3 regions of the Bacillus sp. LQ01 genome follow, and region 1 is predicted to be linked to each of the others. Evidence: riboswitches for the same ligand, from Rfam matches in the RefSeq annotation. Region 1 holds a riboswitch; each other region holds the start of a gene.

Region 1 (11,275 bases):
TAGTAGATAATATCTCTTCATCTGCTGCTAGTAATAACTCATGTATGGAAACGATTCCCTCAAGATAACCATGACTATCAAGAACATAACTATAAGATATTGATTCTACATTTTCAGAATGTTCCCTAATGTACTTCAATGTCATTTTTACTGACCAATTTCCTCTAACTGCAACAAAATCACTTGTAACAAGACTTCCTGCCGTTTCAGGTTTGAAAGTCATTAATTTTTTTACGTTATGTTTTGTAATTTTATCTAGATACGCCATTAATTTAGCCTGTTTTTCCGGATGAACCGCTAGAAGTAAATCTACTAATTCATCAATCGGTTGTAAATTCAGTAACTTTTTAGCTTTATTTTCAGATAAGTGAATTAAGATATTATATTTTTCTTCTGCACTCATATATTGAAGAACTTTAGAGCTTTTTAATACAGGAATCATATTTAGTAATATGACTTGATCTTCAATTGAAAACTGTTTTACTTCTTGCGCAATATCATACGACGGAAGACGTAAAACTTTCTCTGCATCCAAGTTATTTTTGGTTATAAGTAATTCCTTTAATAATTTCTTCATGTTAACTCCTCCTCATATTGCTAAGGGAGACTCTAGAGTTTCATGAGTGGTTTTGTTTTATTTTATCTGTCTTAAATTTTTTATTAGAGCAATAATAGTTACATTGCAATCAATTCATTAGTTAGAATTACCTCCTTTTTGAATATAGACAAGATAAAAATAAATAACATTAAACAGAAAAACCTTTACTCAAAAAGGAGTAAAGGTTTTTTCACAATACAAATAAATGATTATTAAGACAGCTCTGCCGAAATCACAGAGGTGCCTTTCTATCAAATCGTATACCACTCCCTCGTTGAGTTTTAGCACTGTATAGCATAGGTTTTTATAACCAGCTACATTAAGAAGGGCCTTAATCCGACCGTTCCTGTTGACCCATTGGCGTCTCTCGACATTTTTGGGCAGCAGCGTTTCTCTATACAGGAGCCTCACCTAACAAAGTTTATTGAATTACTTCAAAATTTAAACCAGAATTTAATATTTGTCAACTGACTTTCAATTCCATTTATAAAAAAATCTTTTATAGAAAATGAAATTATATTTTATTATAAATTTAAAATTCCCCTTAAAAAACATAGAATTCAAATAGATTTAATTCGAAGAAACGTAATAAAACATATGAAACTTATTATTTTTAATCAAATTCCAACTTTATAACAAAAGATGAATAATTAGTCATTCTGTATATAAAAAGAACATTCACAAAAAATCTTCTTTTATGATTAAAATCTTCTTTACTGTTTATCAAATTTATATGGTTAAACTACTTAATCAAACGATACACTACAAGTCAAAAATATGTACTTATACAGAATGATTACAGACATTTTTTTATATCATTTCTCAAAGGACTATAAAGCAATAAAACAAATAAAATTAGCAATACGGTTGCTTGACAAGCAAAAAAAATATATTTATGCTTGCTACACGAAACAAACACATAAAATTTATATTGCTTAACCTGTTAGGTGAGGCTCCTATGCAAACACAGGCTATTGCCCAAAAATGTCGAAAGACGCCAATGGGTAGAACAGGAATTGTCGGATTAAGGCTCTTCTTAAGATAGCTAAGTAATGAATTTTCATTACTTTACGTTGTATAGTGCCAAAGCTCTACTAGGGGGAAAAAGCCTTATTTAGTCATGCCATTTTGAATCCCTCTAGTTACATACTAGGGGGATTTTTGCGTAAAAAACAGGGAATAAGTGATAGAATCTTTCTAAACAAAAGTCATATTTAGTAATTGACGAGAACAAGATTCTATTCATTAGCAAATGTAATATTATGTTTTGTTTTAAATCAGGAGGATATTAAAATGAAAAAAATATTAAAACTCGATTATCTATTGCTCCTTCCTCTATTCATAACATGTACTTTAGGTATTATCATGATGTATAGTGCAAGCTCCATTGTCGCTGTCCAACATTACGGTTATAACAGTAGACATTTTGTTGATTCTCAATTAACAAAGCTACTTTTAGGAACAATAGGATTAATAATTTGTGCTTTACTCCCATATGAAATATGGAAAAAACGAATAGTCTCAATCTGTATTATGGTTGGGGGGATTTTTTTATTAATTATGGTTTTATGGAAAGGAAAAGTGGTAAATAATGCTCAGTCATGGATCTTTGGAATACAGCCAGCTGAATTTCTTAAATTAGGAACAATACTTGTAACAGCCCGTTTTTTTGCATTGCGACAAGAACAAGCTAAAAATAACTGGAGTGGTATCGGAAAACTTTTATTTTTTTTAGCTACAATTTTTTTTCTTATCTTTAAACAACCAAATTTAGGATCTGCACTTTTAATATTAGGTATAGGTATTAGCATATTTCTTTGTTCAGGAATAAATATAAATCTACTAATCAAAAGAACTACCATCGGTTCTATTTTATGGTTACCTATTTTATATTATTTGATTCAATATAGTTTATCAGCAGTTCAAAAGACACGTATTACTACGATTTTCAATCCCTTTCTTGATGCGCAAGGAAATGGATATCAGCTTGTAAACTCTTTTATTGCCATTGGCTCTGGAGGAATCACTGGTCGCGGATTTGGAAATAGCATACAAAAAACAGGGTATCTTCCGGAACCACATACTGATTTTATAATGGCAATAGTTTCTGAAGAACTAGGATTTATTGGTGTATTTATTCTATTGGTGGGAGTTTTGACTATAGTACTTCGCTCCTTAAAAATTGCACAATTATGTGTAGATCCATTCGGCAGTTTTATAGCAATTGGTATAGGATGTATGATTGGTATGCAATCTGTTGTAAATTTAGGTGGTATTACGGGACTATTTCCTCTTACAGGTACTCCATTTCCATTTGTAAGTTTTGGTGGAAGTTCTTTAATGGTCAATTTAATAGCAATAGGAATATTGCTTAATGTCTCAATTTTCAATAAAATAAGACATTCTCCTTTTTAAAATCTATTGTACTATGGTCATTTTTGTTACATTTAGAGAGATTATACAGGCTTTCATAATGATTTGATCAAACTGTAGATTTCTTAATTTTAAACGAACATTTAAAATATTTTATAGCATAGAATAGACAGTATACAGTAGACACCACTAATATCTACTAGGTGAATAAAAAAGAAGGAGAAAATAAATGACTCTAAATATAAATAGAGTATTCCCACGTAATTGGTATGCTGTGAGTTATGCAAAAGATATAAAAAAGATTCCAGTAAAAAAAAGAGTTGCTGGCAAAGATTTTGTATTATATCGGGATGAAAAAGGCGAAGTTCAGGCTCTATCACCTTACTGCCCTCATCGTGGCGCTGACTTATCACTGGGACAAGTAGTAAATGGTAAACTAGTCTGTCCCTACCATGGTTGGGAGTTCGATAGTTGTGGTACTTGTGTAAGAATTCCATCCCAACCCAATAAACCTATCCCGAAATTTGCTCATACCCTCTCATACCCTGTAAAAGAAAAGATTGGGTTGATTTGGATATATCCTGATAATGAGGAAACTCCACCTGAATGGCAAACTTTTCATGTAATGGAGAACACTCCTTTTAAACTCTCTTTCTTCCACGCCACTTGGAATGCACACCTTACTCGATCAATCGAATCTGTGCTGGATATTGCTCATCTTGCTTATGTACATAAAAAAACGATTGGTAGAAAAACAAAAGCCGAATCAACCAATTATAAGCTGGAGGGAACACTGGATCAGTTTATATTCTCAAATGGTGATGCTTACCTTGAATACAAATTCCCACATCAGTGGATGCTTCACAGTGGCAAACAGGAGAATGAGTCATTTATTCAGTACATTACGTTTACACCAATTGATGAAGAAGAGTCATTAATTATGGGATATACCGGAAGGACATTTTTAAAGTACTTCCCTTTACTAGACCAAATTTTAGCTAAATTTAGTTTAAGAGTACTAAAAGAGGATCAAATTATTGTAGAAAGTCAACATCCTAGACCTATACCAGAAGCTTTAAAAATGGAGGCCCATGTTCATGCAGATATGGCTCAAGTTCAGTTTAGAAAACGTTGGTTTCAGTTTTTACAAAATGGGTCTTGTTTTTCACTTGATTAAAGGCACGTAACGCAGTATTCAATATAGGTGTAGTGATGTTGATAGACGTGGATGCTACCCCATCGCCATCAAGCTAAAATTTTATAGTACCCCCTGAACCCAATTTTGTACTAACTCGTAACAAAAAATCCCTTCAAAAAAAGAAAGGCGCCTATGCACCTTTCTTTTGTAATTCATTCTCACTCTCTTAGCATTCAGAATCCCTTATGAATCACTTTAATGCGTCATTGTACGGACCTAATTACTCTTTAAAAAAATAATAATTTGTCTCCTTACTTTTCAGTAACATATTTCCTCTTATTATTAAAAATAAGTCGTTTCTGCTTAATATTTTTACTATAACTCTAACTAGTGCTAACCAAAGGATCATAATAAGCCAAATATAATTTATTAATCACGTTTAAAGTACATAAGTCTGCACTGATTGAAAATGCAGAACCAGCATTAATATCGTTTAGCGTATTCCTAATCCGCTAACGACTTAAATCACCTTATTTCACTCTCTTCGGTAAAGCTGAGCCTGCATGTTCAATTACTGGATGAACATAAACATTAATATCAGCATTACTAAAATAATTTTCACCTTGATCCCAATTCTTACTTATTTTCTTCCATTCTTTATAATTATTCCGCTTATATACTTCTCCTAATGCTAATACATCCACCTTATATTTTTTTTGAACAAGCTTTATTGATTTTTGAATCCTTTGATCCATCTCTTTTGAAATATCCTTCGTTAAGCGTTTTTTATCTCCATGCTCAAATGTTTTCAATTATTTTTGTTTCTCCAGATTTATTATAGAATCTTTCATCTAAAATTAGTCTGTTTTACCAGTTAACATAGAATTTGACAGACGAATAAATTCTTCTTTGCGATCTAAAAAAATGTATGTGCAATAAGAGTTATGTTTAACATTAACAAAACACTTAATATAACCAATAAACCATACACCCAAAATTTACTTCTTCATTGAAAAAACAACATTTTTAGCTAGATGTAGTAAGTTATTTTAGGATGAAAAATTTAAAATATCTATCTTTATATACAGTTCAATATATTACTACAATTTTAACAAAGGACTACAAGCAATTGTAAAAGAAAAAATGAAAAAACAACTTAAGTTTTACCCTATACAATCATTAAAATATATTAAATTTATTGTTGTATTAATTACCAATAAGAATTTCATAAAGAAAGCACAGACTTATTAAGGCACATATTTATCTAACCTACATAAAATAAAGATGTACAATTGCCTACTTTATGAATTTTTTATAATGATATATAGAAAGGATTCATTAAGTTATGTTTGTTGGGAAATAACATTTATATTTCTTCTAAAATAAACAGGGTACAAATTACACATATCAGCCTGTTTATTTTAGAGAAAAGTTGTTTATAAGTAGTTCTTTTCTTTAAAAGAAGGAACTACATTTTTTAAATTAAATTTCTACATGAATAAATTTAGCACGGGAAAGGAATTGAACTTATGTCTAATTTAAATTTCATTTCTGATCAATTTGCTGCAATTCTTAAAGGAAAGAGTAAAATAAATCAAGGTGGTTGTTCGGTGTCTTTTCACCGCAATTTTAAGGTCCTGGTTCAAGGAAAACCAAGTGCCTATGTAGTTCCCGTCGGAGTAAGTTTTGAATCGTTGGATCAAAATGGCAATGCATTAAATTTAGGAGAAATCGCGGTTCTACAAGAAGAGATTCCTGCATTTATGAAATCAATTGTACAACAAGGAATTATTGTCAGTGCTTTACATAATCACTGGTTATACATGAATCCCTTAATTATGTATATTCATATCCAATCGGTAGAGCACCCGTTACATTTTGCAAGAAAATTGGCAAATTCATTTTTATCGTTAAGCAGCTATCCTGTTACTAATATCGAAGGGCAATAATTTATCTACAATCATAGATATGGTAATAATATGTACCAGACTCCATGCACGTTGCGCTTGTATAAATAGTATTATCTAATGTATCTTCTTCCGTTATTACTCCTCCTTTTGGAACCTCACAATTTTACAAAATACGAAAAATGACCGATATACCCTCTTCTTCGTTATCTATACCCTGAATATTTTGTTTACCATACGCTGCCCGTATAAACCTTGATGGTGGGGTGAAATCTCCATTAAGTCCCATTGAACCTGAACCTTGTCCAAAAGCACTTAATGGTACATCCCCCGCGCATGGCTGCGATTTAAGACCTATATATTGTCTTAAATTTTATAAATGCCAATTAAACTCAGGACTATTAGTCACTACTCCTTGTCGATTCTAATACAATAGATTTACCCCATTTATCCGCTAAAATCCAATGTAATGGTGGAGTAACTCCTAAAGCAGCTAATGGTACCTCCCAAAAGGAAATACTAGCTACAAATTTCTTTAACTCTTCAACAGATTTGAATTGTGTCTTTTGAAACCAGAAGAAAAGCCAATAGATTTCTGAAAACTAGGCGTATGATTTGATATTGTAAAGCCCTCAGGCATCAATTTGTTCATCACCTATCATCATGTATCCCTTGGTTGAAACCATCAGCTTTTCTGTACCACTTCCCAGTCGATAGCTCGAAAAGTTATGGGTGTTGAGCTCAATTTAACGACGACGAGAGCTGCTCCCTAATTAGTGATGAAACCCATTATCACATTTCGTATCATGTGGCATAGGTCCATCCAAGGAATCCAGAAAGGCAACGGCCTGTTTGAGGTTCCTCAAAAATAAATGCGCGAGATCCATAGAAAATCCGTTTCGAACCACAACGCGCATAATCGTCACTGCTTCTAGATCTGGAGGCAATGGATATGCGGGTACTTGCCAGCCGAACACACGCAATTGTCGAGATAAATCATAAAGGTTCCAGTTTAATGTGTAACCTTTTTTCAGTTGCCAAGCGAAAACCGGAATATCCGAACCATCGGACAAAAGTTCGAACGGTTCCATCTCCTGAATCGCCTTGCTAAGAAAAAGAGCGACCTTCTGAGAAGCCCTTTGGACATCATAGTACCCACTTTTCCCCAAACGCAGGTAATTGTAATATTGTAGGAGCACTTGTGCGCCAGGACGTGAAAAATTCAGGGCAAAAGTCGGCATGTTTCCGCCTAAATAGGAGACGCGGAAGATTAAATCATCGGGGAGATCATCAGCTTCCCGCCAAATTATCCAACCCAAGCCAGGATAGACTAATCCATATTTATGTCCCGATACATTGATGGACTTCACCCTCGGCAACTGAAAATCCCAGACTAAATCTGGTTGAAGAAACGGTGCTATAAATCCGCCCGAAGCCGCATCTACATGCATAGGAATGTCGAGTCCCGTCCTCTCCTGTAAATCGTCCAACGCTTTTGCAATGGCGGCAACCGGTTCGTAAAGTCCGGTATAAGTCTCACCGAGAATCGGTACCACACCAATCGTATTTTCATCCACGGCTGCAAGGACCCCTTGAGGATCTAATCGGGGATGCTCAGGGCTAACCTTCACATAGCGTGGTTCAACCTCCCAATAGTTCGCAAATTTTTCCCAAACGACTTGAACAGCAGAACTAAACACAATATTAGGCCGATCCACCGGCTTACCCTCTCTTTTTCGTACATTTTGCCAGCGTCTCTTTAACGCAAGCCCCCCGAGCATACAGGCTTCCGACGATCCAGTTGTTGAAACGCCCATAGTTGTAAGGGGGCTGGGGGAATGCCAGAGGTTGGCTAAAATGCGGACACACCGCTCCTCAATTTCAGCTGTCTGTGGATATTCGTCCTTATCAATCATGTTCTTATCAAATGATTTAGCATATAAGTGCTCTGCGGTAGGTTCCATCCATGTACTAACGAATGTTGCAAGATTCAAGCGTGCATTGCCATCAAGAGTCATTTCATCATGGACGATTTGATACGCTGTTTCTGGTAACATGCCTTCATCAGGCATGTGAAAGCGCGGAACGACTGATTCTCCTTTGCGGGCAAAAAGAGGATTTATAGAAAATTCGGGAGGCAGCTCCATTTGCACGTGACGCGGTAGATATTGTGGATTATCTGGCATAACCTCTTTTCCTTCATATGTATCGTTTTGCACTTCTTCTTTTCGATCCTGCGGCATACTAGTCCCCCTTAATTAATGGTTTAACAAATATATTATTTACAAAAAAACATTTGCTAAACCAAGGGACAATTCTAATAAAAGGTGATGCCATCATTCAAAATAAAGGAGTATAGTTTTTGATTATAAAATAGAAATTGATTTATATTTTAATGAAAATATTGAATGTTTTTAATATAATTATTGAGTTATGTATTTATAGAAACTTAAGAGGTATGATTATGGAGTTTATTACTTTTAAAGTAATTGGTATCTTTTTATTTTTAATGCTTATGACTTCTATAGAAGTTTTAGGATATGGAGTTCAACTTGTTGGGGCGAAATTAGCTTTAGTTGCATCGGCTTTTGCTAAATATAATATTATGTCTTTAATTGCTCGATTTTCTAATATGTTTCAACAACCATTTACTGTTTCTTTAGTTGATAGTACAGCAAAAAATGGTAGATTAGAATTACTAATTAAACAATTAGATTTTTGTTATTAGATTCTACTATGGGAGTAATACTTGGAGGGATTATTAGTACCATTTTTTATGAAAGTTCTTTCTAAAGCGCTAATACCATTGTCAAAAGATGATTCGTTTTTAAACATGTTCAAATTAATATGTTCACAAAAGAATTGATGCAACGTTAAAAAGAATGAGCCCGGTACAATACCGGACTTATATTCATACAACCGCTGTATTTTTCTGTTTAACTGTTGGGATTCAGTTCATAATGAAACATATTTTTACATAAAAGACTTTCGTATATAAATTTTTCAAATGATATATTAGCGAATTGTTGACCAATATCACTTTTTTGAGTGAGTAATTTTTTAGATTGATGATATAATGAATTTTGTTCGTTTCTTTTATGTAAAATATTCTAGTTTTGCATTAGGAAAGAACTGTTTCATATAGGAATACAGATAGTTTTTTATATCCTCTTCTTCTTCTTTTTGATAAATGTATTTTCCGATTCCATATTTCCCCCATTTATACCTTCTTTTCTCTTCATCTAATTCTAGTTTTGTCATCGGGTAGTTTTTTTCAATTACTCTCTTAGCTGGCTTTGTAAAACGATGTTGAATAAATTCAAATGTAATATCATCCCGTGCATCAAGAGGTAATTCAGCATTTAGGCGTTCAAACATATGATAGTATCCTTCCTTCCAGCCTTCATGCAGGTAAATAGGAGCTACAATGAAACCAAGAGGATATCCAGCTCTAGCTACTTTTCCTGCTGCCTCAATTCGTTTAGCTAAGGGAGAAGTTCCTGGTTCAAAGTTTTTAATCACATAATCAGCGTTTACACTAAAGCGAAATCTTGTTTTTCCGTTATGTTTAGCATCAAGTAAATGATCTACATGGTGGAATTTCGTAACAAATCTCAATTTCCCATATTCAGATTCTCCAAAATGCTCAATGGCCCGTTTAAGGGTATGCGTTAAATAATCGATTCCTACAATATCTGAAGTACACGACGCTTCAAATCTTGTTACTTCAGGTGCACGCTCTTTCATGTATTTATCAGCAGCATCTAAAATTTCTTCAACATTTACATACGTTCGTATATAAGGCTTACTTCCCATCGTTGTTTGTAAATAACAATAATGACAATGTCCCATACATCCCGTCGCAAAAGGAATTGCATACTCTGCTGAAGGCTTGGAAGTATCGAATTTCAGTGTTTTTCTAACACCAACAACCAGCGTGGATTTTGCTACTCGATACCTTTGAAAATCGTTATCCCCTGGCAAATCTCTTACTTGATTATGGGAAGTAGTATGTCGAATTTCAACATCCATCTTTGAAAACTTCTCAAACAGCTCTTTCCCCAAAGGATAATCCAATGCTTTCGGTTCAAAATATACGAGCTTAGGCATAAATGGCTTATTCATTCTAACATCCCCTCTGAAATATCACCATAATAGTAAGTGTAAGCTTGGTTTGCCTCATCTTCGGTAGCATATATAGCCATCTCATTTGTTAGTGGATAATACGTTTCGTAAAGAAATAGTGCTAATTCATTAGGTCTTTCAGGATTATTTACAACTGCTGCAGCTTGTATGTTAGCTACGTCTTGAGTATGAGGATTTCGGTAAAAAATATAGACAATGTCACCAGCATGATACGTATTACTTTCAGAAGAAAATTCCATTCCATCACCATCTCATTTCATAAAATTCAATGCTCACAGTTTTACTTTCTAATTTCCTTGTAGTGTAACTATTTAATTACATTGATAATGATTACGCCATACAAACATATTTTGAAAAATGAATAATAAATGTACTCCCAAAAAGGCAAGCATATATCAATGCTTGCCTTTCGTTCTAACGACGATGTTCAACAAGATCGATTACACCTAAAACGACGTGTGCTAAACCAAAACCAAATACTGTATTTGCAATCATTTTATTAGTTCCACGAGTTTGTTTAAGAGCATAACCTGCTGCTGTCACTGCTGCACCTAAAGCTGTTGGAATTAATCCTTCACGAATGTCCACAGTGATGCCTCCTTGTTTCGTAGTTAGTAAATTTGTTTTAATGACTCGAAGTAAAGTATTAAAACAAGTATTAGTATTTTTCTTTTTAATAAAATTATGTGAAATTCTTATGAATAATATTTTAAATCCATAACAGCTATAAAGATTGAAAAAATTATTAATTAACAAATAAGAAAATATCTTCAAAACGTATTTTTATATGAAAATTTTATACCTCAGACAAAAAAATCTTTGCGAAAATTCTCTCCATAAAAAGTGCTCCTAAATTTATATATATAGGAGCACTTTTTATGAAACACTATTCTTTATTTGCTTATGAACCACTTTATTATAATAACCATGCTTTACAACTTGCCTAAAATCATCTACCTCGATATCCATTCTTTCCGCAATATCTACAACAATTGTATTTTGTAAAACATTCACCATAAATCCCATTAATTTCAAATTATGATTTTTACGATATGAAAATTGAACGTAATCCCCAAGTGTTACTTCTTTATTATGTTTCATTTGGCGCCCCCT
Region 2 (11,275 bases), 840 kb from region 1:
AACACGAAAAAATGATTATCTAAAACTATGTTGAAATTAATTCACTTCATGATAAAAGTTATTATTTTCATCAACTTTTATCATTATATCTTGTCGAAATATTTATATATTTAAAATTGAGTTCGACATAATTTTATTTATTATAATACTGTTTACAAAAACAAAAAGAAGGTGTTACCAAGTCAAAGTTCGACTTATGCAACATCCCTCTTCCCAAACTATTTATAGCATATTTATTAATATTTCAGGTCTTCCCCAATTCATTTCTTCACAAACAAATCTAAGTTTTTCTTCATCCATTGTGTGTAATCCTTCTTCTAGTGAACATGAAATTGGAACTTCACAGTGAATTTGGGCTAATTGTAACGAAATATTTAAGTTCTCTAAATCACTTTCAATCTTCGTACGCTGCGCTTTTGTTAATGATTCTACATTTTCTAGTACAGCGGATACTGTTCCGTGCTCTTGAATAAGCTTATACGCTGTTTTTTCACCGATACCTTTTACCCCTGGATAATTATCACTTGTATCTCCCATGAAAGCTTTTGCATGGACGATTTGCCACGGCTCTACACCTTTTTCTTCCATGATTTTCTCCGGTGTGTAATATTCGTAATTTCCAATTCCTTTACGCAGAAGCATGACTGTAACGCTCTTATCAACAAGTTGAAGTAAATCCGTATCACCTGTTAAAATATAAACTTCAGCTTCATTGCAATATTGTTTTGCAAGCGTACCGATACAATCATCGGCTTCGTAGCCTTTCATACCGATAACTGGAATGGATAATTTTGCAGTCATTTCTTGCACTAAATCAAATTGAGGAATTAATTCTTCTGGTGGCGCTGCACGATTTGCTTTATAATTCGAGAACGATTCTGTTCTAAATGTCGTACTTCCCATATCCCAGCATGTAACGATATGTGTTGGTTCGATCGCTTGCGTAGCTGTTAATAAGTGTTTCATATAACCATGAATCCCGTTCGTAGGGGTTCCATCTTGTCGTTTCATAAATTGTCCGTAGACACTTGTTGCGTAAAAAGCACGAAATAATAGTGCCATACCATCAACTAATAATACTTTTTTCATAATTCCTCTCCTATTAAAAAAATAATAACCTTACGTTATCACGTAAGGTTATATAAATAGATTACCATTCTACGTTTTTGCTCAACTTTGTCTATTATACATTGTTTTTGTATATTTAGCATCATTAACACATTAAGACGTTCTACTACAACAAGTATGCAAGATGCCTGAATACGTATTTTTTCCAGTAGAAACAACGATAGCTTTTGCATTTCCACTAACAATATGCGAACCTTTAAAACATACATTTTCAAGCTCAAGTGGATTATAATCTTTCATCCGTTTTAATGGAATAAACCGTTTACGTTCAAGGTGATAGCAGCTCTCAAACTTCTCTATATTCGCTTCGTTTCCCGTTAACACAGACTCATTCACTAATAAATCATCTGCATAAATAATACGTACATCAGCTGGCACAGCATCTCCAGCCGAAAGAAAAATCATATCTCCAGGTACAAGTTCTTGCACAGGTATCTCCATCATTTTCAGTTCACTATTTAGCCCTGTACTACTAGAACATTCTACTCTAGATACAGTAATCGTTTCACGTTGTAATTCATCACACACACGTTGTTTTGAAAAACCTGGAATCATGCCACCTAGCTTCATCATTACTTCTGCAAGAAGTGCTCTTTTTGAAGTTAGTTCATTTCGGCCATATACTTGAATACGTTTTTGTGCCTCTTTCATTGATAGTCCGTCTCTTGTTGTTTTAAAATATGCAAATACAGATTTTACATCTCTTGTTGCAATTTCAATTAATAAATCTTTATTTTTTTGGAGCATTGTTTGTTCTTTTATTGATTTTTTACTTAGTTTATATGACGTGTTACCCACAGTTTTGTTTGCATATAACATATTATCGTCTCCTCCTTTACAACATAGGAAGAAACGCTTTGTTTCTCAATTTATCCACTTTACTGTGAAAGTGTCTCGCGCTTTATAAACGCTATATTGTGATAAATATAGAGGGAGGAACAAATCGTTTCCTGCCTACATCATATATTTTTGATTTGAAGTATATGGGTAACGGAACCGAGTCAGAATTTGACATGCTCCTCACCTCCTCGTTTAATTTTATAGTTTATAATATGAAATTACTCATAGCTTGGTAACAAAAAAGACCCCTACCCTTAAGAGAGTAGCGGCCATTACATACACAAATAAACGATTTCTAATATAATTAGAAATCTACGGACCTCTCCCTCACCGAGTTTTAGCACTGTATAGCATAGGTACATTACCAGCTACGTTAAGAAAAACCTTAATTCGATCATTCCTGTTGACCCATTGGCGTCTCTCGACATTTTTGGGCAGTAGCATTTCTCTATACAGGAGCCTCACCTAACAGAGACTTATTTTCATTACATTGAAAATGTTACTCTTATTTAAAATAGATGTCAACCGTAGCCTACAATTTTTTCAAATGGTATGGCAAACTAACGTATATAAAGTGAAACTTTAATCAGTGGGGGTTTTGTTCATCCGCCACTGATTATTAGCCCTCACCAATCGGGCTGCCCGGCAAATAGCGGGATAAAATAAAAAACTTTACGTTTAAACGTAAAGTTTTTAATAAGTTATACAACCAGCGATTACAATCCCAATTGAAAGCGATAAAAACATAAGAAAAAGACCGACTGCTTGATTATCTTCTTCGAGACTTTTGTTTATATTAAAGCGTGGTGTAAGCCACTCAGCTAAATAAAAGACGATAATTTGAGCCAAAATCCCAACTGCTCCCCACGAAATCATATCAAGAAGTGAAATTGAATTAGCTGCTGTCGAATATAAAACGATAGCTAACCCAAGTAATCGCCCTCCAAGCACATAGCTTACCGCCTTATTACCTTGAGCCATTAACTTAAATTCCTTAACTTTCGTTGTCACTTCCATCAAGAACAGACCAATACATAAAAGTCCAAGTGTTACTGCTAAATATAATAAAAAATTAATCATTTTTCCCCCTCCTTTTTATACCTACCGGTAAATAGTACGATTCATTTCCTGTAATCTTTTCTCCCGCGCGAATACCGATACTACTCGCTTTTCCAGCAATTAAAAAAGAACCAAACACATAGGACAGTTTCTCCATCCCTTTTTCTGTTTCCAAGGATACGACTGGCAGTTCTGTATACTTTTGAAATATCGGCAGTGCAGTTTTATACGTTTGATGTGCATTTTGAAGCATAATATTTTCATCCTTATCGCGAATCGTAATTGTATCTCCTTCTCTACCAAATGAAGGTTTTTGAACGAAAGAACCTTTTCCTAAAAATAAATCTGGTTCTAAATATGTAGGTAACATATATTCTTTAATCCACTGTTGTTCCTCGTTTGTATAAAAGACCTCTTCTTCTGCTAACCCCCAAATAAGACACTGAATTGATTTTGGCTGAAGTAAAAATGCTGACAAAGGATTTATTATAAAAAGCTTTCCGGCTTTTACAAGTTGCAGCAGTTCCACACCTACCAAATCTCCTGTTTCAGGATCTTGATCCTCAATTAAATCTTCTATCGGATATGTTTGGCGATATAAAACATCAATCTTCGCCCCATCTTTATCAACTAGAGCATCTTTTGTAATTCTAAGTTCTGACATTGGCACTACTTTATTTTCAACATGGCATAGCTGACTTAAATACATAGTGGTATTCCAATCCTCGATATGTTCATGATGTGCTGTAAAAACAACATTTGGATTATCTAATCCCTTTGTCGCTTCCATTACTGCTTTCGTTACACCAGAAGATAGCAATCGTTCTTGATCCGAGTTTGGATCATCATAGCCTAGATTTTCACATACTTTCCCATTCATTTGAAAACATTCCACAATAAAAGTTGGTGTATCACTATTAAACTCAAGCATTTTGATTTTGTTATCCTCTGTTACAGCAAAATCAAATCGCGAAATTACAGATTCAGGATAAAGCCCTTTCATTCTAATGAATGATAAACTCGGGGATGGAAAGCCAAGATCTAGAAGCTGTTCGTCACTTAGATTACGCAGCAGTCTAGCAGTCTTAAAAAATATTTTGCCCATTCGTTCAGTTGCTAAGTGTAATTGGTCCAAAGTCTGATTTGTTATAGAAAAAACATGAAACAAACTATACTCACATTCATATAAATCCGACCAAAAATTCGGATATTTTAAATAAAATTCTTTTCGATCCCTTATGTATTGCGACATATTTTAGCCCCCAAATCCTCCCTTTGAACCGCTTCCAATTCCACCTTTAAATTCAGTAGACGATTGATACGATTTAAACGCCGATGAATTTTTAAAAGTGGATTTATTTTGATAGTATCGCCCACCATAGAAATAATGCCCACGATAACCTGAACTACTATCATCACACTGCCATACCCCAAGTTCATCATCCCAATCCCAATCAGAACAACTATTATCATTCGGTTTTGGGGGAAGATCTTGTGCGCAACCAAATAAAGTGCCAGTCATTAAAGACGTTACGACACCACCTACTAGCCATTTCGTTTTTGTCACCTTCGCACTCCCCTTTTTAAATTCTATTCCTATTATATAGGATGGCATGATAAAGTAGAAGAAAAAGGAAGAAGAGGTATAAAATGCGCTTAGAATATCGACTTAATGATGAAACGAAAGGGTATCCTGCTTTATGGAACTACGCCAATATTTCTAATTCTGAAATTATCGCACGCATGACTTGTGAATATTTTATTAAAGAGAAAAATACTTATGTTGTTACTGCAACTTCGGTTGATCCAGACGGAACAGCAGTTATTTATATTCAAAAAGAAGTTTTCGCCAATGACCCTTCAGACCCTACATACTCCCACATCGGTTTTGAAATTAGAGAACTAAGTGAAACGAGTTCAAGCTTAGTAGATAGTCAAGATGTATGGAACTACGAAGAAATTTTACCATCTCTTCATTCAGATATTATATATATTCAGCGAGACGGCATTTCTATGGAATTCTCCTTGGATTCAAGAGAGATTGATGAAGACAGAAAGTGCTACATTTATTACGGAAACTTCACAGGTGAATCAAGATAATATTAATATATCTATGCAACAAAAAAACCTTACGTATAAAACGTAAGGTTTTTATATAGCCCCACATATGCCGTTCTCTCTAGATGTCCATAAACCTGCTCTCACAGGTGGATGCCCTCACAAATGTTTGTAACTTCCTTCTTAAAAAGATGGCATGTTAGCTACATTTAAATATTGAACTTCCATATTAAACTTATTGGTTTAAGACATGCATAAGCTACGTACACCGTAGGAATTTTATATAAGGTTAGTTGAAATAAGACCCCCGCACGTGCCGCTCCTCGTAAATGTCCAAAAACCCGCTACTCGCAGGTGGATGCCCTCACAGTTACCGTACATCTTCCTCCACAAGGAAGGCTTGATGATGGTCGCTAAATATTGAGCTTCCGTATAACTAACATCGGTTTTAGACATAAATAAGTTACGCACACCGCAGGATGTATTATTTACTTGTCGTTATATTATCACATTGTTTCCAATGTGTAAAATACAAAGTTTTTCGAGCAATCTCTTGCTTGTGACCTTATTTTAATACAAATTATTTTTGCATGCAAGTGATTAATCTTCTTCTTTTGCAATTTGATTTTCTGGATAAGAGATCCAATCACTCCAGCTACCTGCATACAATTTAACATTTTGGAATCCAGCCAATTTTAATGCGACGATATTTGGACATGCCGTAACACCAGAACCACAATATACAATGGTTTCCTTATCTTTCGACAGATTTTGGAATCGTTCTTGTTGCCCAGCTTTATTCTTAAATTGTCCTGATTGCAACATTCCATCCTTCCAAAAATGGTTTACCGCTGTTGGAATATGTCCTGCTTTATGATCGACAAGTTCCTCTACACCAGCATAACGTTTGGGCTCTCTTGAATCAATTAATGTAACATCCGCACCTGCACGGATATTCTCTCTGACCGTTTCCATCGTTACAAGCATATGATCTTGTATATTAGCTTTGAATGTTTTTCGTATAGCAACAGGAATTTCCGCTGTTGTCGGTAGTCCATTCTCTTTCCAAGCCTGGAAACCACCATCTAATATATATACTTTCTCATGTCCTACATAGTTACATAACCACCATAAACGAGCAGCATTTGCACCGGCTTGACTGTCATACGCAATTACTGTCGTATGTTCATCAATACCAGCCTTCGAAAGCTTGTCTGCAAACTCCTCAATATTTGGTAAAGGATGGCGGCCACCATGTTCTGCTATAGGACTTGATAAATCTAAATTCAAATCAAAATATAACGCATGAGGAATATGTCCTTCTTCATACTTTTCTCTACCCCAATTAGGATTCGCTAAATCAAAACGACAATCGATTATACGGACATTCTCATCTTCTATATGCTCACGTAACCATTCGACTGTAACTATCATCTTTAACGACCTTCTTTCTCTTTCAAACGACTTACATACTCCATAACCATTTCTTCTGTAACATATTTACGCTGCAAGGTAACACCATTTTTTGCAAGATCATTAATCTGCTTCGTTACAACATTAATGACATCAACCGAAAATTCTTTCCCATTTGACGCAAGAGATACGGCAGCTTCAATAGCTGCTTCACGCTGTGCATCTAATTGTAAACATGCTTTTACACTTTCATTTTGTTTACGAGAATGTGCTGTAATTGCTTTATGTACTTCCATCTTCTCTTCCCCCTAAATAGTTATACGTTTTTATTCAATTCCATTGCAAGCCGGATCATATCACGACATACAATCCCATTTTCAATAATCTCTTCTTCATAATGCTTCGAAAAGTAATCAAAATCAATAGAAAAAATACGAAATCCACATTTTTGATATAAAGCAAGTTGTGAAACACTAGAATTGCCTGTACCAACTTCAAGTTTTGACATACCATATCCTTTAGCAGTTTCTACAGCATGCCTTAATAGCTTCTTCCCAATCCCTTTTCCTTGCAAATGCTCTGCAACCGCAATATTCATGATTTCCATCGTCTTTGGCCTTGTTTCCAAAAGAACATATACACCGATAACGCTCCCCCCCTGCTTAGCTACGTATGTTAATCCTCTTTGTACATACGTAGCTATTTGCCGTTCACTTGGATCCGCAAGTAACAATAAAGCCTTCGGTATAGCCTCTTTTGGAATACGTTCTATTACAACAGACATAAAAAATTCCCCCTTCTCTATTGTTCTAAACCCTCCTTGTCTACCATAAATAATAGAAAGGAGGGATTCACCATGGACAACAATGAGAAAAAATGCAACGTCATCTCTATTGATGGAAAGAAGAAGAAAAGCGACACGTATTCCTATCCAAAATTAGTAGTTGAAAACAAAACATATGAATTTTCTTCATTCGTCTTATGCGGTGAAACACCAGATGGCAGACGACTCGTTCTTACTCATATGATTTCTACCGATGAATTTGCTGGATTTGTAAAATCTTTAGATACTGTACTTCAAAAGAAAATTGAACGAATCTTTTTCTCATAACGACTATATAACATAAATTTCTTTTTCAATCTCTACTAACTGCTTTTGCAATTGTTCTTTACTTTGTTCATATAGAGATACATCGATCGTTTCAGCCAATGCAAACAATATACTTTCATAATAGTTCATCACATCTTGCTGCATCACTTTTTGGAATAAATTCCACTTCATATCCCACTCTTGCTTATAATGATGAACAAATAAATGTTTTTCATCAGCTACATAGTTTGATACGAGCGGTTCTAATACAGATTTAGCGTCTTCTTGCATAAAAGCTTTGTCATTCTTTTCAAAAAAGCTTTTCTCATTTTTAAAATGTGCCAGTGCTTTTTTGAAATCTTTTATTTCAACTGAAGGGAACGGTTCTTTATGTGTAATATCTTTGTATTCATACTCCACTGTTCCATTCATAGAAATTGATTCATTTTCTACTTTACAGTTCACTACAATTTCATCCTTTGCACGCTTCATCGCTTCGTCTATCCATTTTTCAAGGCGTAATGATGTCGCACGCATTTCTTGTAATAAATCATGCTGAATAAATGCTACTAATTCCATAACACACTGTTGCAATTGTGTTTTCACATTTCCATCCGTTCGAAGTGATGCCGGATTAATAAATTCAGTAAACACATCATTATAGCGGAGGAATAGACGCTGTTGCACGTAATAAAGCAACTCTTTCACTTCATTTTGCATCGCCTGTTCTTCAGCAAGTACACTATATGAAGAAATGATATGAAGTAGTTGATCACGCTCTGCTTCATATTTTTTCGTTTGCTTCTCTTTCTCTTCATTCCCCTGCTTTGCACCCTTTATCATGTTTACTAAAAGCTGATCTGCCCCTTGCAACGCACCATATAGAGCATGCACAGAAACAAGCATTAAATCTCTCATCATAAAGGACGTAAATGATTCCTCAAACTTAGTAATCCCAGAGTTTTGTAAAATACCATACTTCTCTTTTTCAACATTCTTTCCTTGTTTCTCTTCAAGCGCACATAAACTTGAAATTGCAAATAAACGCGGATTTCTAATACCGTATTGCAGTAGCTGATCTGCGATATAACCTTTTACCATTTCAAGTTCTTCTTCAGACTCTGCTAAATCCGCAGCATTAATTAAGAAGAACATTTTATCAAGGGCAAAAGTATCCTTTACACGACCAAGCTGAATTAAAAATTCACGGTCAGCACGAGAGAATACATGGTTATAATATGTTACAAATAAAATAGCATCTGCGTTTTTAATATACTGAAATGCAACATCCGTATGGCGAGCATTGATAGAATCCGCTCCAGGTGTGTCTACAAGCGCTACTCCCTGCCTTGTTAAAGCACAATCATAATAAAGTTCCATATACTCAACGAAGCATGATTTCTCTTCATTCGCTACATAATCAGAGAACTCTTCTAATGTAACTTGTACTTGTTCTCCTAAATAAGTAGAAACTGCATCATACCCTTTTTGTACCGCTCGTAAAAAGCTAAATGTTGTTTTTTGCTTCCCAGTTGGTGAAGGATATTTCATAACTTTATCAATTTGTGCTAACGCTTCATCTAACGTAGCAATCTCATAATGAAACAGCTTATAAACAGCTTTCATATCTTCTAATAACGCTTGCTTTGATTTAAACTGAACAATTACTGTTCCATGTGGTTTTTCCTCTGTAACCGGCAAAATTTGATTAATCGTTGCCGTCGTCGGGTTTGGTGATACAGGAAGTACTTTCTCACCGAGTAAGGCATTGGCAAATGATGATTTTCCAGCACTAAATGCCCCGAATAACGCTACTGTAAATTGTTTTGTTTCTACACGTCTTCTTTTCTCTATTACCTCTTGCTGTACATGTTTCAGCGCTGGCAATGGCTCTAATATCGTTTCAGCTTTTTTCACTTTCTCTAATATCCGCTGAATATTTAAAGCCGCCGTTCCTTTCAGCTCTTCTTCATGAATCGCTACGTTATCGTTTACGATTTCCTGCTCTTGTAGTGTAAATTTCTCACTAACAATTTGCTTTTCCCTTTGCAATATCTCATCTATTTGCAAACCTTCAGGCGTAGCAACATGATCGTGCCAAACATTTCGTAAATAGTCTTCATATGCCGCCAAATTGTTATTGTATTGTAATTGTGTTTCTTTCGCCGTTTGCAACATCGTATATGTTTCAATCTCTTCTTCAATACGAGCAACTGCTTCCCTCACCTTTTGCTTTAAAACGACCGCACTTTTATCAAAAATTTGCTGTGCTTTTATAAAATAACGCTTCTTTAGTTCATTCGCTACATCCGCTGTATAAAGAAGTAAGTAATCACCTGTGAAACCTGCGCCTTGTTTAATTACCTCAGCCAACATTTCTGGTCCGAAAGCAATTTCTAACCCATATATGTCTTTCCCAATTTCCTCCGTGAACAATCCTTCTTCTTTTAAGAAGGCTACAATAAATTCCTTCACATGAAAATCAAGCTGCGTTTCAACAGTCTTTTGAAGGGCAGAATAAAACGCCTCTACACGCCTTTGTTTTTCTTGCTCCGTCTTTCCTTTCGCAAATAGCAAACCGACTTTAAACTTTGTTAATTTCGTTTCTAAGTACGCATTTGCCAATTCTCTCATTTCAAATGGCATTAAATACGCGTTATCTAATATAGCTTGTAGGCCTTTTATAAATTCATTTCTCACATGAGACTCTTTACTTGCCTCACGATTTTTCGCTTCCGTTAACTCTTCCTTCTTTTCAACTACCTCTGAAATAGAAAGTGGTGATGCTAACTCTTCCTCATATTTCAAAAGAGCTTTTTCATTTTCAGAAACAATAAACGAGAAATGTTCCCCCATTAAATATTCTGTTTCTCGCTCCATTCCAGTCCTTACATACTGCTCTTTTTCTTTCATAATAGAAGTAATTAACGTTTCTAAGCTTCCAATTTCATTATGTGGATGGTTCATCATTCGTAATGACGTATAATATACTCCATCTACTTCAATATCCCAGTTAGAGAACGATTGCTTTACACTATCTTTATAATTCTCAAACGACAATTCATTTTCTTTATGTTTATCTATTTGATTGACAACGAGATAAACCGTTTTATTACGTTGTTTCAATTCTTTAACAAATTGCAAATTCACTTCCGATTGGACGTGATTATAATCCATCATATAAAAAATTACGTCTGCTAGATGTAGCGTTGATTCTGTCGCTAATTGATGGGCATCATCTGTTGAGTCAATCCCTGGTGTATCTACTAACATAACACCTTCAGGAATTGGCGCATCATTCCGATAAATGTGAACACCAATTACCTCATCACCATCTTTACAAATTTGTTTTAATTCTTCAGCTGAATATGCACCGTCATACTCGTACTGTTCTCCAGATTTAACCGTTACAACAACACGATCCATTCCTTTTTCAATTTTGACAACGTTAGCGCTTGTCGGAATTGGACTTGTTGGTAACAACTGCGCTTTATATAGATGATTCATCATCGTTGATTTCCCTGCAGAGAAGTGACCACAGAACGCTATCATAAGCTGTTCTTGTTTATATTTTTGAATCACCTCAAACAACTTTAAACTATTCTCTGCATCGCCGTGTTTTTGCCACTCTTCATAAAAACAAACAAGTTTTTTCATACCGTTTGTCTGTACTATGTTTGTCATCCC
Region 3 (11,275 bases), on a different contig from region 1:
TAATTTTACTAGAAAAATATTACACACAACCGAATTTTTATACAAAAATAGTGCATGGTAGTTTTTTTATTTCACTTCAAGTACAATAAAACAATACATACGTACATACAGGCGGGAAAAAATATGAACGAAAAATTAATTGAGAAAATGATTATAAAAAGTTTTCAGCAATATCAATGCAGTCCAATATCAAAAGAAGATCAGGAAATGCTAGTGAAACATATTCAAACGGTAACTCATTCAAATATTGAAATTGATTTATACGAGGAGATTGAGGATATTGTTTATGATTATGTGACTGGAAAACAATAAAAAATAGGAGATTTCCATGTGGAAATCTCCTATTTTTTACTTAATGATTTACCTGCTACACGTTCAAATAAACCTGGAAATAAAGCATAAAGTTTCGGGCCAATTCCCATCCACTTCGGTAAGTTTACTTCACGTTTTTTCGTGTGCATCGACTTTACGATTTGTTCTGCTACGTATGTTGGTTTTAACATGTAACGTCCCATATTCTTTACATAGGTACCAGATTGATCCGCTATTTCAAAAAAGTTTGTATCTATCGGACCTGGATTAATTGCTGTAACATAAATATCTGTATTCGCTAATTCCATGCGTAAACTATTCGTAAATCCTAATACAGCATGTTTCGTTGCTGCATACGCACTTGATTTCGGAGTTGCAATTTTTCCGGCAAGGGAAGCAATATTAATAATATGTCCTTCGTTCTTGTTTACCATATAAGGTAGTACCACTTTCGTACATGCTACTAATCCAAATACATTTACTTGGAACATATCTTTCACTTCATCCATTGACGCATCTTCAAACGTTTTAAAAATACCAAATCCCGCATTGTTTACTAATATATCAATACGTCCCACTTCTTGTAATACCTTTGAAAAAACAGACTGTACTTCCATCTCTTCACTTACATCTAATACATAATAATAGCAAGGCGTATTATAAGTTTCTTTAATTTTGTCTACTAACGCTTGTAGTTTCTCTTCTGTTCGAGCCATTAATACGGGAGTCGCTCCCTGTGCTGCAACTTGCATTGCAACTTGCTCACCAATCCCACTAGAAGCACCTGTAATGACGATTACTTTATTTTGTAAACGTCCTGTCATTGCTGTCACCTACTTTGCATAATAAATCAATTGTTGCGATGATTCATCAATCATCACTTGTTGATTATATGCTAAATAGTCCAATTGTCCAACCGTTTCTGAAATAGTAAGTGGTAATTGTTCTTTATATAATACCGGAAATAGTTTTACACATACTTCAAATGCTGTCATTGGTTTTTCCTTTAATAACTCAAGCACTTTAAAAGCACGTGTTTCTTGCTTTTGTAATCTCGTTTCAATAAGTTGTTTCACATTTAGAACATCTTCCCCATGCCCTGATAAAATGCGTGAAATATTCATTTCGCTTAAACGCTGTAATGTTTGATTATATTGTAGTAATGGGCGTGCCCGTTCTGTTTGCCCTTCATATGGTGGTTCTAGTATTGGATTCGAAGAAATATGACTGATGAGAGCATCTCCACCAATTAATATTCCATCAGATTCTCTATATAAAGAAATATGAGTAGAAGCATGACCTGGTGTTTCAAGTACTATAAATCCAGGCAAAGAATCAATACGATCTCCTTCTCTCACAGTATGCGTTAACGATCTATTACAAGAATATTTAAGTGTCCTCGTCGTCAATAACGACTCGTCTTTCAAAAATGCTGCTGGCACACCAAACTGTAAGGCCGTCTCTCTAAAAAATTCATGATACCGCTTTAAAAATTCTGGATTTTGTGTGATCCAAGGCTCATTCCAAGGATGTCCAATAATATTCGTCTTCTCAGAAAATATATTTAAAAGTCCACAATGATCTGCATGATGATGCGTAATGACTACTGTTTCAATATCTTCTATCGTATGTCCTAATGCACCTAATTGACTTTCTAACGCATTCCTTGCCTCTTCTGTATTCGTCCCTGTATCAATTAATGTTAATGTCTCCCCCTCAACTAAAAACACATTCACAGTTTCCACTGCAAATGGTACAGGAATCTCCATTCGGTGAATCGCCGTCATGCTTAGCCCCCCTGTCTCTTTCCGGTTCAAAAATGAATACTTCTTCAGTTTACAACTTCTATATATATTTGTCATTATTTTCAGATAAAAAGAGGTGTTTCCTATAAAAAAACGAATGTATGTACATTTATAAGAATTTCTAACCAAAATTAAAGGAGGAACATCATGTCTATTCAAAACATTTCCTTTCTCGGTGCAGGCTCTATTGCCGAAGCTATTATTGGTGGCTTGTTACATGCAAATGTCGTTAAAGGTGAACAAATTACTGTAAGTAATCGTTCTAACGAGACAAGATTACAAGAGCTACATAAAAAATACGGTGTCAAAGGTACTCATAATAAAAAAGAATTACTTACTGATGCAAATATTCTTTTTCTAGCAATGAAACCAAAGGATGTTGCAGAGGCGCTTACCCCTTTTAAAGAATACATAAATAATAACGTGCTTATTATTTCATTACTAGCAGGTGTTTCTACTCACTCAATTAGAAAACTACTTCAAAAAGACGTTCCAATTATTCGTGCAATGCCAAATACATCCGCAGCCATTTTAAAATCAGCTACCGCTATCTCCCCTTCAAAACATGCAACAGCGGAACATATTCACACTGCAACATCTTTATTTGAAACGATTGGTCTCGTCTCTGTTGTAGAGGAAGAAGATATGCATGCTGTCACTGCATTATCCGGAAGTGGACCTGCTTATATTTATTACGTAGTGGAAGCTATGGAAGAAGCTGCAACAAAAATTGGTTTAAAAGAAGATGTTGCAAAATCACTTATTCTTCAAACGATGATTGGTGCTGCTGAAATGTTAAAAGCAAGTGACAAACACCCTTCTATTTTGCGAAAGGAAATTACTTCTCCTGGTGGAACTACTGAGGCAGGTATTGAAGTATTACAAGAACATAAATTTCAACAAGCACTTGTTTCTTGTATTACACAGGCAACGAAACGATCACATAATCTTGGAAAAACATTAGAACAACTAACAAAAGAAAAATAGAAAAAGGAGCTCAAGTTTATTTGAGCTCCTTTTTCTATAATTACACTTAGTTATTGTTCTTCCCAAAAATCTCTTCTTGCAGGCGACGACCAGTCGGCGTTGCTGCAAGTCCACCTTCTGCTGTTTCACGAAGTGCTACTGGCATCGTTTGTCCGATTCTAAACATTGCCTCAATTACTTCATCACATGGAATTGTACTCGTTACACCAGCTAATGCTAAATCTGCTGAGATCATCGCATTTGCAGCTCCTGCTGCATTACGTTTTACACAAGGTACTTCTACAAGTCCTGCAACAGGATCACACACTAAACCAAGCATGTTCTTTAATGAAATTGCCATCGCTGTAGCTGCTTGATCTTGTGTTCCACCAGCCATCTCAACTGCAGCTGCAGCCGCCATTCCACTTGCTGAACCAACTTCAGCTTGGCATCCTCCTGCCGCACCAGAAATACAAGCGTTATTCGCAACAACCATACCGAAAGCTCCTGCTGTAAATAAGAATTCAATCATTTCTTCACGTGTAGGCTGCAATTTTTCTCTTAGTGCAAATAGTACACCTGGCACTGTTCCAGCAGACCCTGCTGTTGGTGTTGCACAAATAATTCCCATCGCTGCGTTTACTTCATTTGTTGCAACAGCTTTGCTTACTGCATCCAAAATCGTATCTCCAGATAAGCCTTTTCCACTCTTCATATACGCTTGAACTTTTACAGCATCTCCACCAGTTAAACCAGTTGGTGATTTCACGCCGCGAATACCACGTTCTACTGCTTGCTCCATCACTACTAAGTTCTTTTCCATACCAGCAATTACTTCTTCACGTGAAATACTTCTTGTTTCCATTTCACATTGAATCATAATTTCTGCGATTTTTACATTTTGTTCTTTAGCTTGCGCCACTAGTTCCGCTGCGTTCCGAAACATGGTGTGTCCCCCCTGCAATTATTCCATAATAGTTACTTGACAAATATTTTGTTGCGCTTTTATTTCTTCAATTACTTCATCTGCTAATAATTCATCTGTTTCGATGACCATAAGCGCTCTTCTTCCTTTTTCTTTACGAGATACACTCATCGTACTAATGTTAATCTCATGTTTCGCAAGGATTGAAGCTACCGCTGCAATAGCACCAAAGCGATCGTTATTTACAATAAGTAGTGCTGGGCTCGTGCCTGATAATTGAAGATCGAATCCGTTTAATTCTACAACTTCAATTTTACCGCCACCAATTGAGCAAGCAACAACTTCAATTTCATCTTCACCTTTATACAAACGAATTCTCGCTGTATTTGGATGAGGTGCATTGGCATCTTCTTCAATGAATTCCACTTCAATTTCGCGCTCTTTTGCTATTTCTAGCGCCTCTGGAATACGTAAGTCATCTGTTTCAAATCCTAATATTCCACCGATTAGTGCTACATCCGTACCATGCCCTCGATACGTCTTTGCAAATGATCCATATAACGAAATGCTTACTCTTTCTGGTTCATGACGAAACAGCTGGCGAGCAACTTGCCCCATTCTTGCCGCGCCTGCTGTATGTGAACTTGATGGTCCAATCATAACTGGACCGATAATATCAAATACTGAGCGATACTTCATCATAACTCCCCCTAAACCTCTATGAAAAAAATTTATTCTACTATTCTATTAAGCTGCTACATCTGTCGCTTTTCCAGTTGTACCACGAATTTGTTCTGCTATACGAATTGGATAGTTTTTGAATAAAAGTAATCCAATATAACCTGAAATAATACCAGTTATCATAATACATAAGAATCTTAGCATTATTTTCATTTAAAAATGATACAAGATAATCCACAATAAAGTCTGGTAGCAATCCAAAGTTTAACACAGAAGCCATTGCAAGCATAGCATAAACAAGTGATATAACCATTGCTAATGCAACTAAATTTGCACCCGCTATTCCACCTAGACTACCTGCTGATGTTCTGAACTCTTTTAAAGAGTGGTATACCAATTAAATCTCCACCACCTTATTAATAAAAAGCTTCAACTAAGGAACTTGCAATAGATACACTCGCTAATCATATCGTTTAGCTAAAAAGTGAAAAAGACTTATGACAAATAATAGTAATATCTTTCCTATTATAATTCTCGTGTTACTCTCTCATGATTTAGTCAACTTCACTTGTTACGATAATGACTAAAATACATGTGACTTATCATAAATTATAATCTGCCCTCATTATAGCTTGTTTTTTATAAAACGCTTACTTTTGTTGAATTTTAAAAGTTCTGAATAAAAGTCCATTTCTGCTATTTGTATCACTTGTATGTCATCTGACTTATATAACAGTTTTTCTAAATAATCATTATTTCGTATTTTTATCCTTTATATTCAAACCATCCTAATTTTCTGTATCATCCAAGTATAAGTATAAAATAATAACAGTTTTATTTTTAAATTTTTTTAGACATAAAAAAATGGTAACCCGCCGTTACCATTTTTTATAAAATTATCATTTTTCTACTGGGAATGATTTCAAATCCGTCGCTATTTCTGTATTAGAAAACAACTCTCTAGCCTCTTTCAATAATTCCTTATATGTATCTCCTTGATAGCGAGAACTAATGTGAGTTAATATTAGTCGCTTCGCATTTGCCTGAAGTGCAATGCTCGCAGCTTGCTTAGATGTAGAATGAAAATAATCATACGCTTGTTGCTCATCTTCTGCTGCGAAAGTCGCTTCATGGACAAGTACATCTGCATCTTGCGCAAGCTCCCTACTCGCTTCGCAATATCGCGTATCACCTAAGATAGTAATAATTCTTCCTTTTTGAGGTGGGCCGATAAACTCATTTCCATTTAATATCGTGCCATCCTCTAATTCAACTGCTTCACCATCTTTTAAACGTTTAAAGATTGGACCTGGTTTCACACCCATCTCAAGCAACTTATCAACTAAAAGAGCACCTTGTATATCTTTCTCTACAATACGATACCCAAAACATTCTATACCGTGTGACAATCTTTTCGTTTCTACATAAAATTCATTATCTTCAAATACGGTACCTTCTTCTGTTATCTCCACAACTTCAAGTGGATATTTCACATGTGTCGTACTTACCGATAATGCCACTTCAATAAATTGTTTAATTCCTTTCGGTCCATACACCGTTAAAGGCGTAGTTCCTCCTTGAAATGAACGGCTACCTAATAAACCAGGCAATCCAAAAATATGATCGCCATGTAAATGCGTAATAAATATTTTTTCAATGCGGCGCGGACGTACAGATGTATGTAATATTTGATGTTGCGTGGCCTCGCCACAATCAAATAACCAAGTTTGTCCTCGTTCTTCTAACAATTGTAAAGCAATTGCTGAAACGTTCCTTCCTTTTGAAGGAACACCTGCACCAGTTCCTAAAAATACAAATTCCACTTTCTTTCCTCCAGCTCTAAATATACTCTATCTCTCATCTTACGGAATGTTATTTCAAATGGCAAATTGAATTTACATAACCAATCATCTAGACAACTATATAACACGAACGTTATACTTAAAAAATTTAGCCATCGTTCGTGTTTTATGGTAAAATGATTATACTACATTTTAAGGGAGCGTTTTATTATGAAAGAAGTATTTCGTTTACAAACTGATTTTTCATCTTCATTTGATCGCTGGGTAAGTTCTTTCGTGTCTGATCACCCAGCACAATTAGAATGGACAACTTTAAAGGAATTAATCCATGAATATACAACATCACATACAAATGATACGTTACCAGCATATATTTCTTCAGCTTTAACATATTACGCCCAACGTGTTTCAACTACAAACAGTTCAGAGATTGTTATTTTTGAAAACCCTACAATCTCGTAATCTATAATAAAAAAGCACTGGTTACAGTGCTTTTTTATTTATACTTATTTAACAAATGATCATATTCCGTCCAAAAGTCGGTATACATACTTCGCTCAAACTCATTTGAAATTATCTTTTCACTTGATTTATTAAATAATTCTTTTGCTTGTAGTGCAAAAGAAGCAATTTGTTTTCTATATTCATTTTCATTCAATTCTATATGAAGTCCTTCATAGTAGATAGCCTTTTGATTAGTAGAAATAACTTTGACAAAGTCCTTTAAAATCACGTTTTCACCTATATGGTTTATAGTCCAATGAATTGAAATTGGGCATCCTAACATGAGCATAGTGCCACATCCGTGCAAAATAAGCCCCGCTTCATTTTCAATATCACAAATATATTCTTTATCTAAAGTTCGTAACAAAGCTAAAGCTGATTCACTTATTCCCCATTCCTCATCCATACCTGTCTGCGTAATAATCGTTCCAGCCACATTTAAATATATTTCTCCATGAGAACATAAATCTTCATGCTCATTAAACAACCATTTTTGATTCTCAATATTTATAATAAAATTTTGTGGTCCCATTACAAATTCCCCTTTTATAAAAATATTTTTTCCATATTATTCATAATCAATATCATGCATTTCATCCCACATATCTATTATAAATCTGTTTAATATTTTAAAAACACAGATAAAAAAGATATTGACACTACGATTTTACAGTGCTAACATTCAACATGTAATTGAATATGGTCTCTGTTAGGTGAGGCTCCTGTATAGAGAAACGCTGCTGCCCAAAAATGTCGAGAGACGCCAATGGGTCAACAGGAAAGGTCGGAATGAAGGCCTTTTTTAACGTAGCTGGTTTCAGTACCTATGCTATACAGTGCTAAAACTCAACGAGGGAGAGGTGCATGTATTTTGTCATACACAAAAACTGTTTTTATTTATGTCTACTAACAGTCTTTGTTGTGGACTCTTTTAACTGCGAATTCAGACCTTTACTCGTTTTGAGTAAAGGTCTTTTTACGTCTATATGCACCTTACTATGAAACAAACATAGCATATTCAGAAACTACTAAATTGTACGGAGGTGAGGAACAGTTGGCAATTGATGATTCGGCCCAGATACCCATACGTTTTACATTCATATTTCATCATGTAGGTAGGAAAGAAACTGTTCCTCACCATTTCAAATAGTTAGGTAACAGATTGTTTCCTCCTTCATGACAGAGGAGGAACTACCGATGTTTAATTTACAAAGACAAGAAACAAAGCATGCTTATGAGCAAGATAGCATGAAAACAAATAACGAATTATTAGTGGAGGTTGCAACACAAGATGTAAGCTCTGCGTTAAAACTTTTAGAAACAACACAAGATGGATTATCTAAACAAGAAGCGTCTCGTAGACTTTCTTTATATGGTCCGAATGAAATAGCTCATAATAAAATGGCGCCGTGGTACATTCAATTTCTATTGGCATTTAAAAATCCATTTATTTTCGTTTTATTAGCTCTTGGAGCACTCTCCTTTTTCACAGATGATATGCAAGGAACGATTGTCGTATCTGTAATGGTCCTACTTAGTGCAACGATTCGGTTTTCCCAAGAATTTCGTTCTCAAAAAGCTGCCGATAAGTTAAAAGCTATGGTTCGAACAACTGCGAGCGTATTTAGAATAAATGGATTTGTACATGAAACAAAAAATGTAAAGAATTTAAACCGAAATTACACAACAGAAATTCCAATTGAGGAACTTGTACCTGGCGATATTATTTCCCTTTCAGCTGGTGATATCGTTCCAGCTGATGTGCGTGTTGTATCCGCTAAAGATTTATTTGTTAATCAATCTTCTTTGACAGGGGAAGCACTTCCTGTAGAAAAATACGAACACTGCTACCATACAGAAAATAAGCATATCTTACCGAAAAACATGAAAAAAAATTACAATCCACTCGATATGGAAAACCTTTGTTTCATGGGAACAAATATTGTAAGTGGTAGCGCAAAAGCTGTTGTCATCTCAACAAGTACCGATACGTATTTCGGCTCTTTAGCAAATAAGGTAATTGGAAAGCGTGTAGAAACAAGCTTTGATAAAGGTGTAAACAAAGTAAGCTGGCTCTTAATTACATTCATGCTTATTATGGCACCTATCGTCCTTCTCATTAATGGATTCACAAAAGGAGATTGGCAAGAAGCTTTCTTCTTCGCTATTGCCGTTGCTGTTGGCCTTACACCTGAAATGTTACCAATGATTGTAACTGCTAATTTAGCTAAAGGTGCCGTTAACATGTCTAAACAAAAAGTAATTGTAAAACAGCTAAATTCTATTCAAAACTTAGGTGCTATGAACATTCTTTGTACAGATAAAACCGGAACTTTAACAGAAGATAAAGTGGTCCTTGTTCGTCACTTAGATCCCAAGGGAAATGAATGCAATCGCGTCTTGCAATTTGCCTATTTAAATAGTTTCTATCAAACTGGATTGAAAAATTTAATAGATAAAGCTGTTATTAAGCATACAGAGGAAAACAATAAATTTAATCCATCAGCTTTTCAAAAGCTAGATGAAATTCCATTCGATTTCGCCCGCCGGCGTATGTCAGTTATCGTAAAGGATATTTCAGGTGAACATACAATGGTTTGTAAAGGTGCCGTAGAAGAAATTTTATCAATTTGTAACTACACCGAAGTGGATGAAAAAGTCGTTCCACTCACCGAGGAAATACGTTCAAATGTCAAAAAACTAAGTGAGACATTAAATAGTGAAGGTATGCGGGTTATTGCTGTGGCTTATAAAAAAGATAGAAGAATAAATGATACAGAGTACGCAGTAAAAGACGAAACTGATATGATTCTCAGTGGATATATCGGCTTTTTAGATCCACCGAAACCATCTGCAGCAGCTGCAATTCAAGCATTACAAAAACATGGTGTACAAGTGAAAATTTTAACTGGCGATAACGAAATTGTTACAAGAAAGGTTTGTAAAGAAGTTGGATTAGATATCGGCGAACCAATCCTCGGTTACGAGATTGATTCTTTACCAGATAAAGCATTAGCAAAACTTGCTGAAGAAACGACTGTATTTGCGAAGCTTAATCCAATGCAAAAATCTCGTATTATACACGCATTACAAGGAAATGGACACACTGTAGGTTACATGGGAGACGGCATTAACGATGCTGTAGCATTACGTGAAGCTGATGTCGGAATATCTGTTAATACTGCTACTGATATTGCGAAAGAAGCTTCCGATATTATTCTACTCGAAAAAAGTTTAACTATATTAGAAGCAGGTATTTTAGAAGGACGTACTACATTCGGAAATATTTTAAAATATATTAAGATGACAGCTAGCTCTAACTTCGGTAATGTGTTTAGCGTGTTAGTAGCAAGTGCTTTCATTCCTTTTTTACCGATGCTTGCCATTCATCTTTTAATTCAAAACTTACTTTATGATATTTCACAACTTTCTATTCCATGGGACAAAATGGATAAAGAGTTTCTAGAAAAACCACGAAAATGGGATACTGCAAACTTACGAAGCTTCATTATTTGTATCGGCCCAATTAGTTCCGTATTTGATATTATCACATACGTAGTCATGTGGAATGTATTTGGTGCAAATACACCGAGCGAGCAATCATTATTCCAGTCCGGTTGGTTTGTCGTTGGATTGTTAACACAAACTTTAATTGTTCACATGATAAGAACACAAAAGATTCCATTTATTCAAAGCACTGCATCAACACCAGTCGTTTTATTAACCGCTCTTATTATGGCAATCGGGATTTATATTCCATTCTCACCACTTGGTGCAGCCGTTGGTTTGCAAGCATTGCCACTTAACTACTTCCCTTGGTTAGTAGGAATACTATTAGGCTACGCTTTTTTAACACAGTTCCTAAAAAAGCTTTATATTAAAAAGTTTCATAGCTGGTTGTAAAAATAAGAATGAGTGGGTATTCCCCGCTCATTCTAAAAAACATAACACATATTTATATATGGAGGTGACCATGATGGTATGGTACGACATTGTATTCAGATTAGTTATCGCAATTATTGTAGGAGCTTGCATTGGAATGGAAAGACAATGGAGACACCGAATGGCTGGGTTACGGACAAATGCTCTCGTATCACTTGGTGCCTGTATATTTGTTTTATTATCCGTCATGCTTGATCATGATGCTAGCCCATCCCGCATTGCTGCTCAAGTCGTTAGTGGCATTGGCTTTTTAGGGGGTGGCGTTATTATCCGCGATGGTTTTAGTATTAGAGGGCTAAATACGGCAGCTACTTTATGGTGTGCAGCTGCTGTCGGTA

The links. Region 1 has a riboswitch for magnesium ahead of AC22L0_RS08465 (FtsW/RodA/SpoVE family cell cycle protein). Riboswitches for the same ligand answer to the same signal wherever they lie in the genome.
Region 2: it holds a riboswitch for magnesium, as region 1 does, so the genes downstream of both, AC22L0_RS04355 (P-type ATPase actuator domain-containing protein) here and AC22L0_RS08465 (FtsW/RodA/SpoVE family cell cycle protein) in region 1, are expected to answer to the same signal.
Region 3: it holds a riboswitch for magnesium, as region 1 does, so the genes downstream of both, mgtA (magnesium-translocating P-type ATPase) here and AC22L0_RS08465 (FtsW/RodA/SpoVE family cell cycle protein) in region 1, are expected to answer to the same signal.

What each region holds. Positions count from the first base shown of each region.
Region 1 covers NZ_JBYEZL010000001.1:1,630,044-1,641,318, reverse strand. Annotated here, with positions in the region: gene mgtE (magnesium transporter) at 1-577, opposite strand, end outside; M-box (ykoK) riboswitch at 859-1,024, opposite strand; M-box (ykoK) riboswitch at 1,531-1,707, shown strand; gene AC22L0_RS08465 (FtsW/RodA/SpoVE family cell cycle protein) at 1,892-3,013, shown strand; gene AC22L0_RS08460 (aromatic ring-hydroxylating oxygenase subunit alpha) at 3,201-4,148, shown strand; partial or broken gene AC22L0_RS08455 (HXXEE domain-containing protein) at 4,390-4,458, opposite strand; partial or broken gene AC22L0_RS08450 (Ger(x)C family spore germination C-terminal domain-containing protein) at 4,640-4,900, opposite strand; gene AC22L0_RS08445 (DUF1259 domain-containing protein) at 5,639-6,058, shown strand; partial or broken gene AC22L0_RS08440 (linear amide C-N hydrolase) at 6,063-6,582, opposite strand; gene gad (glutamate decarboxylase) at 6,790-8,259, opposite strand; gene AC22L0_RS08430 (lipid II flippase family protein) at 8,481-8,744, shown strand; gene splB (spore photoproduct lyase) at 9,113-10,141, opposite strand; gene AC22L0_RS08420 (transcriptional regulator SplA) at 10,138-10,401, opposite strand; gene AC22L0_RS08415 (hypothetical protein) at 10,577-10,750, opposite strand; gene AC22L0_RS08410 (DUF2187 domain-containing protein) at 11,039-11,263, opposite strand.
Region 2 covers NZ_JBYEZL010000001.1:788,431-799,705, reverse strand. Annotated here, with positions in the region: gene AC22L0_RS04360 (5'-3' exonuclease) at 223-1,089, opposite strand; gene AC22L0_RS04355 (P-type ATPase actuator domain-containing protein) at 1,222-1,947, opposite strand; M-box (ykoK) riboswitch at 2,283-2,448, opposite strand; gene AC22L0_RS04350 (DUF350 domain-containing protein) at 2,662-3,048, opposite strand; gene AC22L0_RS04345 (glutathionylspermidine synthase family protein) at 3,041-4,279, opposite strand; gene AC22L0_RS04340 (hypothetical protein) at 4,283-4,594, opposite strand; gene AC22L0_RS04335 (hypothetical protein) at 4,678-5,127, shown strand; RNA gene ssrS (6S RNA) at 5,182-5,365, opposite strand; RNA gene ssrS (6S RNA) at 5,387-5,569, opposite strand; gene AC22L0_RS04320 (sulfurtransferase) at 5,686-6,519, opposite strand; gene AC22L0_RS04315 (YpbS family protein) at 6,522-6,794, opposite strand; gene AC22L0_RS04310 (GNAT family N-acetyltransferase) at 6,815-7,282, opposite strand; gene AC22L0_RS04305 (DUF3931 domain-containing protein) at 7,355-7,609, shown strand; gene AC22L0_RS04300 (dynamin family protein) at 7,613-11,272, opposite strand.
Region 3 covers NZ_JBYEZL010000002.1:685,481-696,755, reverse strand. Annotated here, with positions in the region: gene AC22L0_RS16060 (YqzH family protein) at 124-312, shown strand; gene AC22L0_RS16055 (SDR family NAD(P)-dependent oxidoreductase) at 342-1,136, opposite strand; gene AC22L0_RS16050 (MBL fold metallo-hydrolase) at 1,146-2,099, opposite strand; gene proI (pyrroline-5-carboxylate reductase ProI) at 2,265-3,104, shown strand; gene sdaAA (L-serine ammonia-lyase, iron-sulfur-dependent, subunit alpha) at 3,151-4,029, opposite strand; gene sdaAB (L-serine ammonia-lyase, iron-sulfur-dependent subunit beta) at 4,048-4,707, opposite strand; gene rnz (ribonuclease Z) at 5,589-6,512, opposite strand; gene AC22L0_RS16025 (DUF3932 family protein) at 6,702-6,953, shown strand; gene AC22L0_RS16020 (hypothetical protein) at 6,988-7,527, opposite strand; M-box (ykoK) riboswitch at 7,694-7,861, shown strand; gene mgtA (magnesium-translocating P-type ATPase) at 8,193-10,898, shown strand; gene AC22L0_RS16010 (MgtC/SapB family protein) at 10,972-11,275, shown strand, end outside.